DNA from 4 places in the Rhizobium sp. AAP116 genome. Region 1 is predicted to be linked to each of the others. Evidence: riboswitches for the same ligand, from Rfam matches in the RefSeq annotation. Region 1 holds a riboswitch; each other region holds the start of a gene.
The links. A riboswitch is a leader RNA that binds a small molecule or an ion and turns the genes downstream of it on or off. The one in region 1 is predicted to bind cobalamin.
Positions count from the first base shown of each region.

Region 2: it holds a riboswitch for cobalamin, as region 1 does, so the genes downstream of both, IP85_RS09050 (ABC transporter ATP-binding protein) here and bluB (5,6-dimethylbenzimidazole synthase) in region 1, are expected to answer to the same signal.
Region 3: it holds a riboswitch for cobalamin, as region 1 does, so the genes downstream of both, IP85_RS06685 (aromatic ring-hydroxylating dioxygenase subunit alpha) here and bluB (5,6-dimethylbenzimidazole synthase) in region 1, are expected to answer to the same signal.
Region 4: it holds a riboswitch for cobalamin, as region 1 does, so the genes downstream of both, cobU (bifunctional adenosylcobinamide kinase/adenosylcobinamide-phosphate guanylyltransferase) here and bluB (5,6-dimethylbenzimidazole synthase) in region 1, are expected to answer to the same signal.

Region 1 is NZ_LJIB01000030.1:24,756-26,950, reverse strand. It holds gene IP85_RS17875 (hypothetical protein) at 1-144, shown strand, start outside; gene IP85_RS17870 (TolB family protein) at 164-1,000, shown strand; cobalamin riboswitch at 1,040-1,230, shown strand; gene bluB (5,6-dimethylbenzimidazole synthase) at 1,271-2,008, shown strand; gene IP85_RS17860 (DUF2865 domain-containing protein) at 1,965-2,195, opposite strand, start outside.
Region 2 is NZ_LJIB01000011.1:151,903-154,097, forward strand. It holds gene IP85_RS09045 (NAD(P)/FAD-dependent oxidoreductase) at 1-395, shown strand, start outside; cobalamin riboswitch at 518-749, shown strand; gene IP85_RS09050 (ABC transporter ATP-binding protein) at 951-1,745, shown strand; gene IP85_RS09055 (ABC transporter substrate-binding protein) at 1,766-2,195, shown strand, end outside.
Region 3 is NZ_LJIB01000007.1:269,740-271,934, forward strand. It holds gene IP85_RS06680 (DUF6656 family protein) at 1-567, opposite strand, end outside; cobalamin riboswitch at 871-1,074, shown strand; gene IP85_RS06685 (aromatic ring-hydroxylating dioxygenase subunit alpha) at 1,177-2,195, shown strand, end outside.
Region 4 is NZ_LJIB01000023.1:59,428-61,622, forward strand. It holds gene IP85_RS13465 (hypothetical protein) at 1-645, shown strand, start outside; cobalamin riboswitch at 712-1,084, shown strand; gene cobU (bifunctional adenosylcobinamide kinase/adenosylcobinamide-phosphate guanylyltransferase) at 1,269-1,799, shown strand; gene cobW (cobalamin biosynthesis protein CobW) at 1,803-2,195, shown strand, end outside.

The DNA of each region.
Region 1 (2,195 bases):
CTCGGCATCGGGTTCCTCACGCTGAACGTCAGCCTGATCTGGGGTTTCTACACCGAATGGCGCAGTGCTCATGTTGAGCAGACGGGCCGGGCGATCTTCGCCAAACTGCGCCAGGCGATGGAAAATCGCTCGACCGCAGACTGACTTTTCCAAGGAGACCATGATGCGCAGTTCGGTCGAGATCTACGATATGACGACCCGTGAATGCGAGGTCGTCTGGCAGACGGATGACCTCGTCGAGGCGCCCAACTGGTCGCGCGATGGCGAGTTTCTCGTCATCAACGGCGATGGTCTTCTTTATGCGTTGCCGCTCGACGAAGACGATCCCGAGCCGGAACTGATCGACACGGGTTTTGCCGTGCGGCTCAACAACGATCATGGGATCTCGCCCGATGGCGCCTCGATCGCGTTTTCCGATCATACGCTTTTCGGCAAGTCCTGCATCTACCTGCTGGGTGATGGTGATGACGAGCCGCGTCAGGTCACCGACAAAATGCCGTCCTACTGGCACGGCTGGTCGCCGGACGGTAAGGAGCTTGCCTATTGCGGCGAGCGCAACGGCGCCTTCGATATCTATACCATATCGACCAAGGGCGGGTCCGAGCGGCGGCTGACGAACGGCAAAGGGCACAATGATGGCCCTGATTACACGCCTGATGGACAGTGGATCTATTTCAACTCCAGCCGTTCCGGCACCATGCAGATCTGGCGCATGCGCAGCGATGGCAGCGACCTGCAGCAGCTGACCTCAGACGGTTATGGTGACTGGTTCCCGCATCCTTCGCCGGATGGGAAGAAGATACTCTTCCTCTCCTACGATGCCGATGTCGAAGGTCATCCGCGCGACAAGCAGGTTCGGCTTCGACTGATGGACGTCGATGGCGGCAATGTCGAAACACTCATCGAGTTTTTCGGCGGTCAGGGTTCGATCAATGTCCCGAACTGGGCGCCGGACGGATCGGCTTTCGCCTTTGTCCGCTACTTCCCGGTCGAGGCTTGAGCCTGTCGCATTCCACTCTGTCCTGCGGCTGGTTCTTGCGGTATTGATCCGGCGTCAGGTGCTTACCGTTAGGTGAGAGAATCGGGAAGCTGGCGAGATTCCGGCACGTGCCCAACGCTGTAAGGCGGACATGATGCGCGAGGGGAAACCCGGCCACTGGAGCAATCCGGGAAGGCGCGCATCCTGGATGATGCCCAGTCAGAAGACCGGCCTGGCGAGATAGACCTTTCCCGCGTGGACGGCGGGTGGTTGCGCATTGTGGGGATTACGATGCACGACAGACCGAACGAGTTCCTCGTCCGGACGGCGCCCTTTGCCGATCAGGACAAACAGGCCGTCTACCGGGCCATTCACACGCGTCGCGACGTCCGCGACCAGTTCCTTCCCGATCCGCTGCCGGACGACCTGGTACGACGGCTGCTTGAGGCGGCGCATGCTGCACCCTCCGTCGGCTTCATGCAGCCCTGGAGTTTCCTGCTGATCCGCTCTGCTCGAAAGCGCGAGGCCATCTGGCAGGCGTTTCTGCGGGCGAACGAGGAGGCCGAGGCGATGTTTCCGGCCGACCGTCGCGACGCCTATCGATCCCTCAAACTCGAAGGCATCCGCAAGGCGCCGCTCAATATCTGCGTTACCTGTGATCCCGATCGCGCAGGTCCGGTGGTCCTCGGACGCACCCATGATGTCAGGATGGACGCCTTCTCCACGGTCTGCGCCATCCAGAACCTCTGGCTCGCCGCCCGTGCGGAAGGGGTCGGGCTAGGCTGGGTCAGCATTTTTCACGAGGCCGAACTGAAGTCGCTTCTCGGCATCCCGGACCGTGTCCAGATCATCGGTTATCTTTGCCTCGGCTATGTCGACGAACTCTATGCGACGCCGGAGCTCGAGGTGAAGGGATGGCGCAAGCGATTGCCGCTCGACGATTTGATCTTCGAGGAGAGCTGGGGGCAGATCGCGGAACGGCCGATCACTCCTGCAGCGGCTGTGGACCTGACGTCGCCGGGTTCCTGAGGTCGATCGTGCCCTTGTCGGAGGGGAGAAAGGCCGGGCCGACGCGGCGTACGTTGAGGCTGGCCTCATCCAGCACGCGCGCCGTGGCGGGCACCGTCGCTGACGCAGCCTCTCGTTTTCCCGGTGCAACTTCGATGACGGATGACTGGTAGTCCGGCACGGCCGGACGCGGCGTCATGCGCTGGTA
Region 2 (2,195 bases), on a different contig from region 1:
GCATGGACGGGGTCTACGCCATCGGCGATACCGCGCTGGCTTTGGGAGAAAATGGCGAAGCATTGCCCGCGCTCGCACAGGTGGCCAAACAGCAGGGGACGTTCCTCGGCAAAGCGCTCAAGGCCAACCTCCTGAAAGGAGCGGCTGTGCCAGACTTCCGTTTCCGTAATCGCGGCAACACGGCGGTCATCGGAAGAAACGCAGCCATCTTCGATTTCGGCTCCTGGCAGCTCAAGGGCCGTCTCGCCTGGCTGCTCTGGGCCATCGTCCATGTCTATCTGCTGGTCAATTTCGAGAAACGCCTGCTTGTCAGTGTTCAGTGGATCTGGCGCTACACCACCCGGCAGAGAGGCGCGCGTCTGATCGATGAGAACTTCGTTGCCCCTGAGAGGTAATGACCTCCGTTGAGAATCTGAGGGCGGATGCGCTTTGAAGGTGGACAACCCGGATTCGGATCTATAGACGTAACGATATTACATAACGAAAAGATCCAGGCTTGACCGCCAGGGGCTGCAGGTCCTATGCAAGCAGTGACGGTTCCCCGCCGGATGACTCCGAGGGGATTAATAGGGAACACGGTGAGGACGACCCAATAGGGACCAAGACCGTGGCTGCCCCCGCAACTGTAAGCGGATTGCTGTCCATTCTCGCGGCGTGAAAGCGCCGGGCCACTGCGGGTCACCGTGGGAAGGCAAATGGAAAGCGCATATCCGCGAGCCAGGAGACCTGCCGTCAAGTGAAGAAAACGAAGCGGACGGGGTGTTCCGATGGATACGAACTGGCTTTTGCGCTGCGCCGTCTGGCGCGCCGACCACATGCCATTTTGCCTCCGGAGAAATCCTGCGGAGGACTGGCATGCATTTCCTTCCAGATCATGAAGCGCAGGGACGGGCGATCGGCCTTGGCCATGGCGTAACGCTCGACGTTTCGTCGTTCGATGAGGCCCGCCCATGAGCTGTACCAGCAAGGGCTGCCCGATCCGGGTCACCGATATCGGTTGGGGGCCGAAGTCATCCCAGTTTTTGGTCCGAGGCGTTTCCTTCTCCCTCGATGCAGGCGACCGGCTGGCAATCGTCGGGCCGAACGGGGCTGGCAAGACCACGCTTCTGCGCTGCCTCTATCGCGGTGTCAGTCCGCTAGAGGGGCGCGTCGAGGTCGGCGGTCAGGATATCTGGCAGATGAGTGCCCGCCAACTTGCCCGCCGGGTGGCGGTCGTTCTGCAGGAAATGCCGGGCGACTTCCCGTTCACCGTCCGCGACGTGGTGATGATGGGGCGCGTTCCCTGGCGCGAAGGCCTTGCGGGCTGGAGCGAAGAAGACCGGGCCGAAGCAGAGCACGCGCTCGACCATCTCGATCTGCTGCGGCTGGCGAACCGGCAGTTCTCGACCTTGTCGGGAGGTGAGAAGCAGCGTGTCCTGGTGGCGCGTGCGCTGGCGCAGAAGCCTGAAATCCTCATACTCGACGAGCCGACCAACCATCTGGATATCCGTCACCAGCTCGAGATCCTCGATCTGCTCGGCGCTTTGAACCTGACGATCATCACGACGCTGCACGACATTAACCTCGCCGCCGAGTTTGCAACGCATATTGCCCTGATGCATGGCGGCCGGATGAATGCGTTCGGCCCACCGGAAGCTGTTCTGACCGAACAGGCCCTGTCCGGAACCTTCGGTGTCCTCGCCGCCCGTCAACAGGCGGAGGGCGCTCGGTCCCATCGTTTTTCCTTTTCCCTTGCCTTGACCTGATTTTGAAAGGATCCGCCACTATGGCTTCCCGTCTTCTATTGTCTGCCACGCTCTTTGCTTCGGTCTTCGCCGCCTCATCGGCATTTGCCTATCCTGTGACGGTCAAGAGCTGCGATCGCGACGTCACGTTCGACGCACCTCCGGCGCGCGCGATCTCGAATGACGTAAACCTGACCGAGATGATGCTGGCCTTGAAACTGCAGGACCGCATGGTCGGCTATACCGGGATCTCCGGCTGGAAGACGCTGGATGAGGGGCTGCGGGACGGCGTGAAGGAGTTGCCCGAGCTTTCGCCGAAATACCCGACCAAGGAAGTGCTGCTGAACGCCGATGCCGATTTCTATTTTGCCGGCTGGAACTACGGGATGAAGGTCGGCGGCGAGGTGACGCCCGAAACGCTCGAGCCCTTCAAGATCAAGGTCTATGAACTCACCGAATCCTGCATCCATA
Region 3 (2,195 bases), on a different contig from region 1:
TGCGCCGAGCATCAGTACGTTCCGCAGCGCCTCTTTCGGATCCACTGTCTGGAATAAAAGTCCGTTGTTGCGGAACGAACGGTCGATGGTCATCGCCTTGGCCTCCGCCTCCGGCTTGATCGCCACGGCGAAATACATCCGTCCGTAATTCTGCTTGATCTGCTCGAAGAACACCTCTTCCCCACCGAGTTCGGCAAAGAAATTGGCGATGTAGAAGGCCCATTTGACATCGGCATACTGCGCGAAATTCGTGCGTGCCGCCGTCACGTGACAGTAGCCCAGATGTGGGCTGTTGTTCAGTGTGCGGTGGAAGATGACTTTGGGGAACTTGATCGAACGGTGAAAGCCGTTGATGCGCTCATGCGTCGTCTCGGCCGCCCGCTCCAGCCGCCGCCCGGTCCGCGCCGCAACTTCCTCATAGGAAAGATACCGGCGCTCGTCCGGCAGCCAGTCCTCGCGGCTGCGCGAGATCCGACCGGTTCTCAGGAACTCGGTATGGACTGCCTTTGACGAGGGCGGCGTTTGCGTTTCCGCTTTGGGAGCCGCGTAGTATCTGAGTTTCTGCATCTTGACGCTCTGACGGTACCCGGACTGATTGCTTGAGCTTAACGCAGCATGGTTAATCATGATTTGATGGTATTCTACATCAGCGAGGTTTCGCGAGGCTTGCCGCAGTGCAGTTCCGTGCAACTGCCTTAAATCGCTCGTTTGCGCCATGATTTCAGCGGCCAGAGAAACGCAGCCGCCGCACCTCCCGGAAAACAATGGGAAATTCCCGAGCTTGCCGCCCTTTATCGTCGCCTGTGGGATGTCGCAAACGATTTGGGCCGTGTCGTTCTGCAATGCAGCGGAGGCCCGCGGCCTGTGATTAGATGCAGGCAAGCTCGAGGTGCTGCCCTGCTAGGGAGGGTAGGAAATCGGGAAGCCGGTCAAAATCCGGCGCTGCCCCCGCAACGGTGGTGGAGAATGCGTTTTGGCAGAAGGCCACTGGGGGTAACCCTGGGAAGGCGCCGACGCGGTCCGCAAATGGACCACTCCTGAGCCCGGAAACCAGCCTTGGCAGACGGACATTTGAGGTTGCGGAGGGCGACCAGAGATAGCCATGCACACCGCCTTCCCAGGGCGACGGCAGGCTGCGCTCTCATCTCCCCCGAGTTTTTGAAACACGAGGACGACATGGATCTGCAGGCCAACGTGCTGCGCCAGCTGAAGAACCGCCGCGAGGGTTTCTCGCTCGAACAGCCATTTTACATCGACCAGGACTACTTCAAGCTCGACATGGAGATGATCTGGTATCGCGACTGGCTGTTTATCGGCCATGATTGCGAGATCCCGCGCGCCGGCAACTATTTCACCGCCCAGATCGGCGACTACCCGGTTGTCATCGTCCGCGGCAAGGATCAGGTCATCCGCGCCTTCCACAACACCTGTCGCCATCGCGGCCACCGCGTCTGCACCAAGGACAAGGGCGCAGCTGCCAAGCTCGTCTGCCCCTATCACAACTGGACCTACGACCTCGACGGATCGCTCGTCTTCGCCCGCCAGATGGGTGAGACTTTCGATAAGGCCGAATTCGGCCTGAAGACCGTCCATTGCGAAAGCGTCGGTGGTTACATCTTCGTCTGTCTCGCCAACGAAGCCCCTGATTTCGCGCCGATGCGCGCCTCGATCGAACCCTATCTGCGCCCGCACCGCCTGTGGGAAGCCAAGGTCGCCCACAAGAACACGATCATCGAGAAGGGTAACTGGAAGCTCGTCTGGGAAAACAACCGGGAATGCTACCACTGCGCCGGCAACCATCCGGAGCTCTGCCGCACCTATCCGGAAGCCCCGACCGCAACCGGCGTCCAGGGTGCGGGTGACGATCCCTTCATCTCCGAGCACTGGGCGCGCTGCGAAGCCGCCGGCCTGCCGTCTGCCTTCAACATGGACCCGTCGGGCCAGTTCCGCACCGCCCGCATGCCGCTGATAGAGGATGCCGAGAGCTACACCATGTCCGGCAAGCGCGCCGTGAAGAAGCCGCTCTCCGCAGACGTGCCGATCAGCCATATCGGCACCATGCTGCTTTTTCACTATCCGACGACCTGGAACCACATTCTCGGGGACCACGCGATCTCCTTCCGCGTCCTGCCGCTTTCGGCCGAAGAGACGGCCGTCACCACCACCTGGCTGGTCAACAAGGACGCGGTCGAAGG
Region 4 (2,195 bases), on a different contig from region 1:
CGCGTCTCGGCCGCGATTGCGGCGACGCGCCCGCCCGCGGGTGCCGAGCGTGTCGTGCTTCTGGTCAAAATCGATCGCCTCGGTTTCGGCGAAGGTGCCCGTCGTCGCCTCGCTCAGGCTGACTTCACCGTGACTGCTGTTTCGGTCGAAACCGGCGAGCCTGTCGCCAAGGGAACCTTCCGGGTGAACGGCCCGACCGACGACCCGCGCTGGGCCCGTCAGGCGCTTGCCGAAGAGGTCGCGGCCCGTATCCGCTTTGCCTTCTCGCTGACCACGCCGCGTGTCCGCAAGACCCTGCCGCAGCGAACCATATCAACGCGGCTCGCTTCGGAGCCACCGCCGGTGATCGTGCCGAATGCTCGGGTGGAATCGCCACGCGCCGCCCCGGTAGTGCGGCAGGCGCCGCCGCAAAACTCGTCCGTTATGGCTGTGCCGGAGACGGCTGTTCCTCCGCCACCGCGCGAAATGGCCGCGCCGCCGGTCGCCGACGTGCAGACACCTCGGCCCGCAGCCCCAGCCCAGCCTGCGCGTCGCGCTGCCGACATCGGCCAGGGCACGCCGGTCGAACAGGGAGCCGTGGGTGCCATTCGCCTGCGGCCGGATTGCGACCCCGCCGTCACGCCGGACTGCTCCACGAGCCCTTGATCGGCCCTCGGGCGCAATGACGCAGCTCTGCGCCGCAGCTGTGATTGACTCGGCTTCGACCTCGGCCTAATCCTCATGATGGATGGTTTCCGAACGGCAGAGATGTTGTCCGGAGAGCAAAAGGGAATGCGAAGGCGTGGACCCCAACCGGGCACGCCGAACGCAGCCGACCCCGCGACTGTATTGCAGCGAGGGTTCTCCATCCGCCTTGTCGTTGAACGAGTGACGGGTCGCAGGGTGCGACCGGCTCGCCAGAACGGCAGGACGGAAAAGCCACTGGGGTGGCAACACGATCAGCCGGGGCAGGACGCCTCTTTTTCTACGAATCGTCCGCTCTTTCGTGTTGCCGCAAACCCTGGGAAGGCGAGGAGAACCCGACGGTCCTTTCGAGGATCACGACCTGCGAGCCAGGAGACCTGCCATCCACGGGCATGGTGCCCACACTGGGGAGGTCTCCCCGTTGCCAGCACGGAGGTTGTCGTGGCGACGTTCTGCATCCGCGGGTCCTTGTCGACCCGTCGGTGCCGGTCCGCATGCGCGGACGGGGCATCGATTGTTTTCTTGTGCATGCTGAAGGCATGCACCGCTGGCCGTCTGCGGGCGGTCGAAGGTCATGGCGCACCATGACCGCATCCAATTCCCGATCCATCCTCGTTCTCGGCGGTGCGCGCTCGGGCAAGTCGCGTTTCGCCGAAACAACGGCGCGCAACACCGGCCTAGATCGCGTTTATCTGGCCACGGGCCGCGCCTGGGACGACGAGATGCGCGCCCGCATCGAGGCGCACAAGGCCGACCGTGCCAATGACGGTTGGACGACGCATGAGGAGCCGCTGGATCTCGTCGGTGCGCTGAAGACGCTCGACAAGCCCGATCGGGTGATCCTTGTCGACTGCCTCACGCTCTGGGTGACCAATCTGATGATGGAAGAAGGCCGTGACGTGGACGCGGACGGCGCGTCACTCGCCGCCAGTCTTGGGGAACTCCAGGCCACCGTCATCTTCGTCTCCAATGAAGTCGGCCTCGGCATCGTGCCTGAGAACAAGATGGCCCGCGCCTTCCGCGACCATGCCGGCCGTCTCCACCAAGCCATCGCCGCCGAGGCGGCTGAAGTCTATTTTATCGCGGCGGGTTTGCCGTTGAAAATGAAGGGTTGAACCATGTTGCAGCAAAAGATCCCCGCTACCGTCATCACCGGCTTTTTGGGGGCAGGCAAGACCACCATCATCCGTAACATGCTGATGAATGCCGGCGGCAAGAAGATCGCGCTGATCATCAACGAATTCGGCGACCTCGGCGTCGACGGTGATGTCTTGAAGGGCTGCGGCGCCGACAATTGCACCGAAGATGACATCATCGAACTCACCAATGGCTGCATCTGCTGCACGGTCGCCGACGACTTCGTACCGACCATGCTGAAGCTGCTTGAGCGCGACGTGAAGCCTGACCATATCGTCATCGAAACCTCTGGCCTGGCACTGCCGCAGCCGCTGGTCGCTGCCTTCAACTGGCCGGATATCCGGACCCGCGTCACCGTCGATGGTGTCGTGACC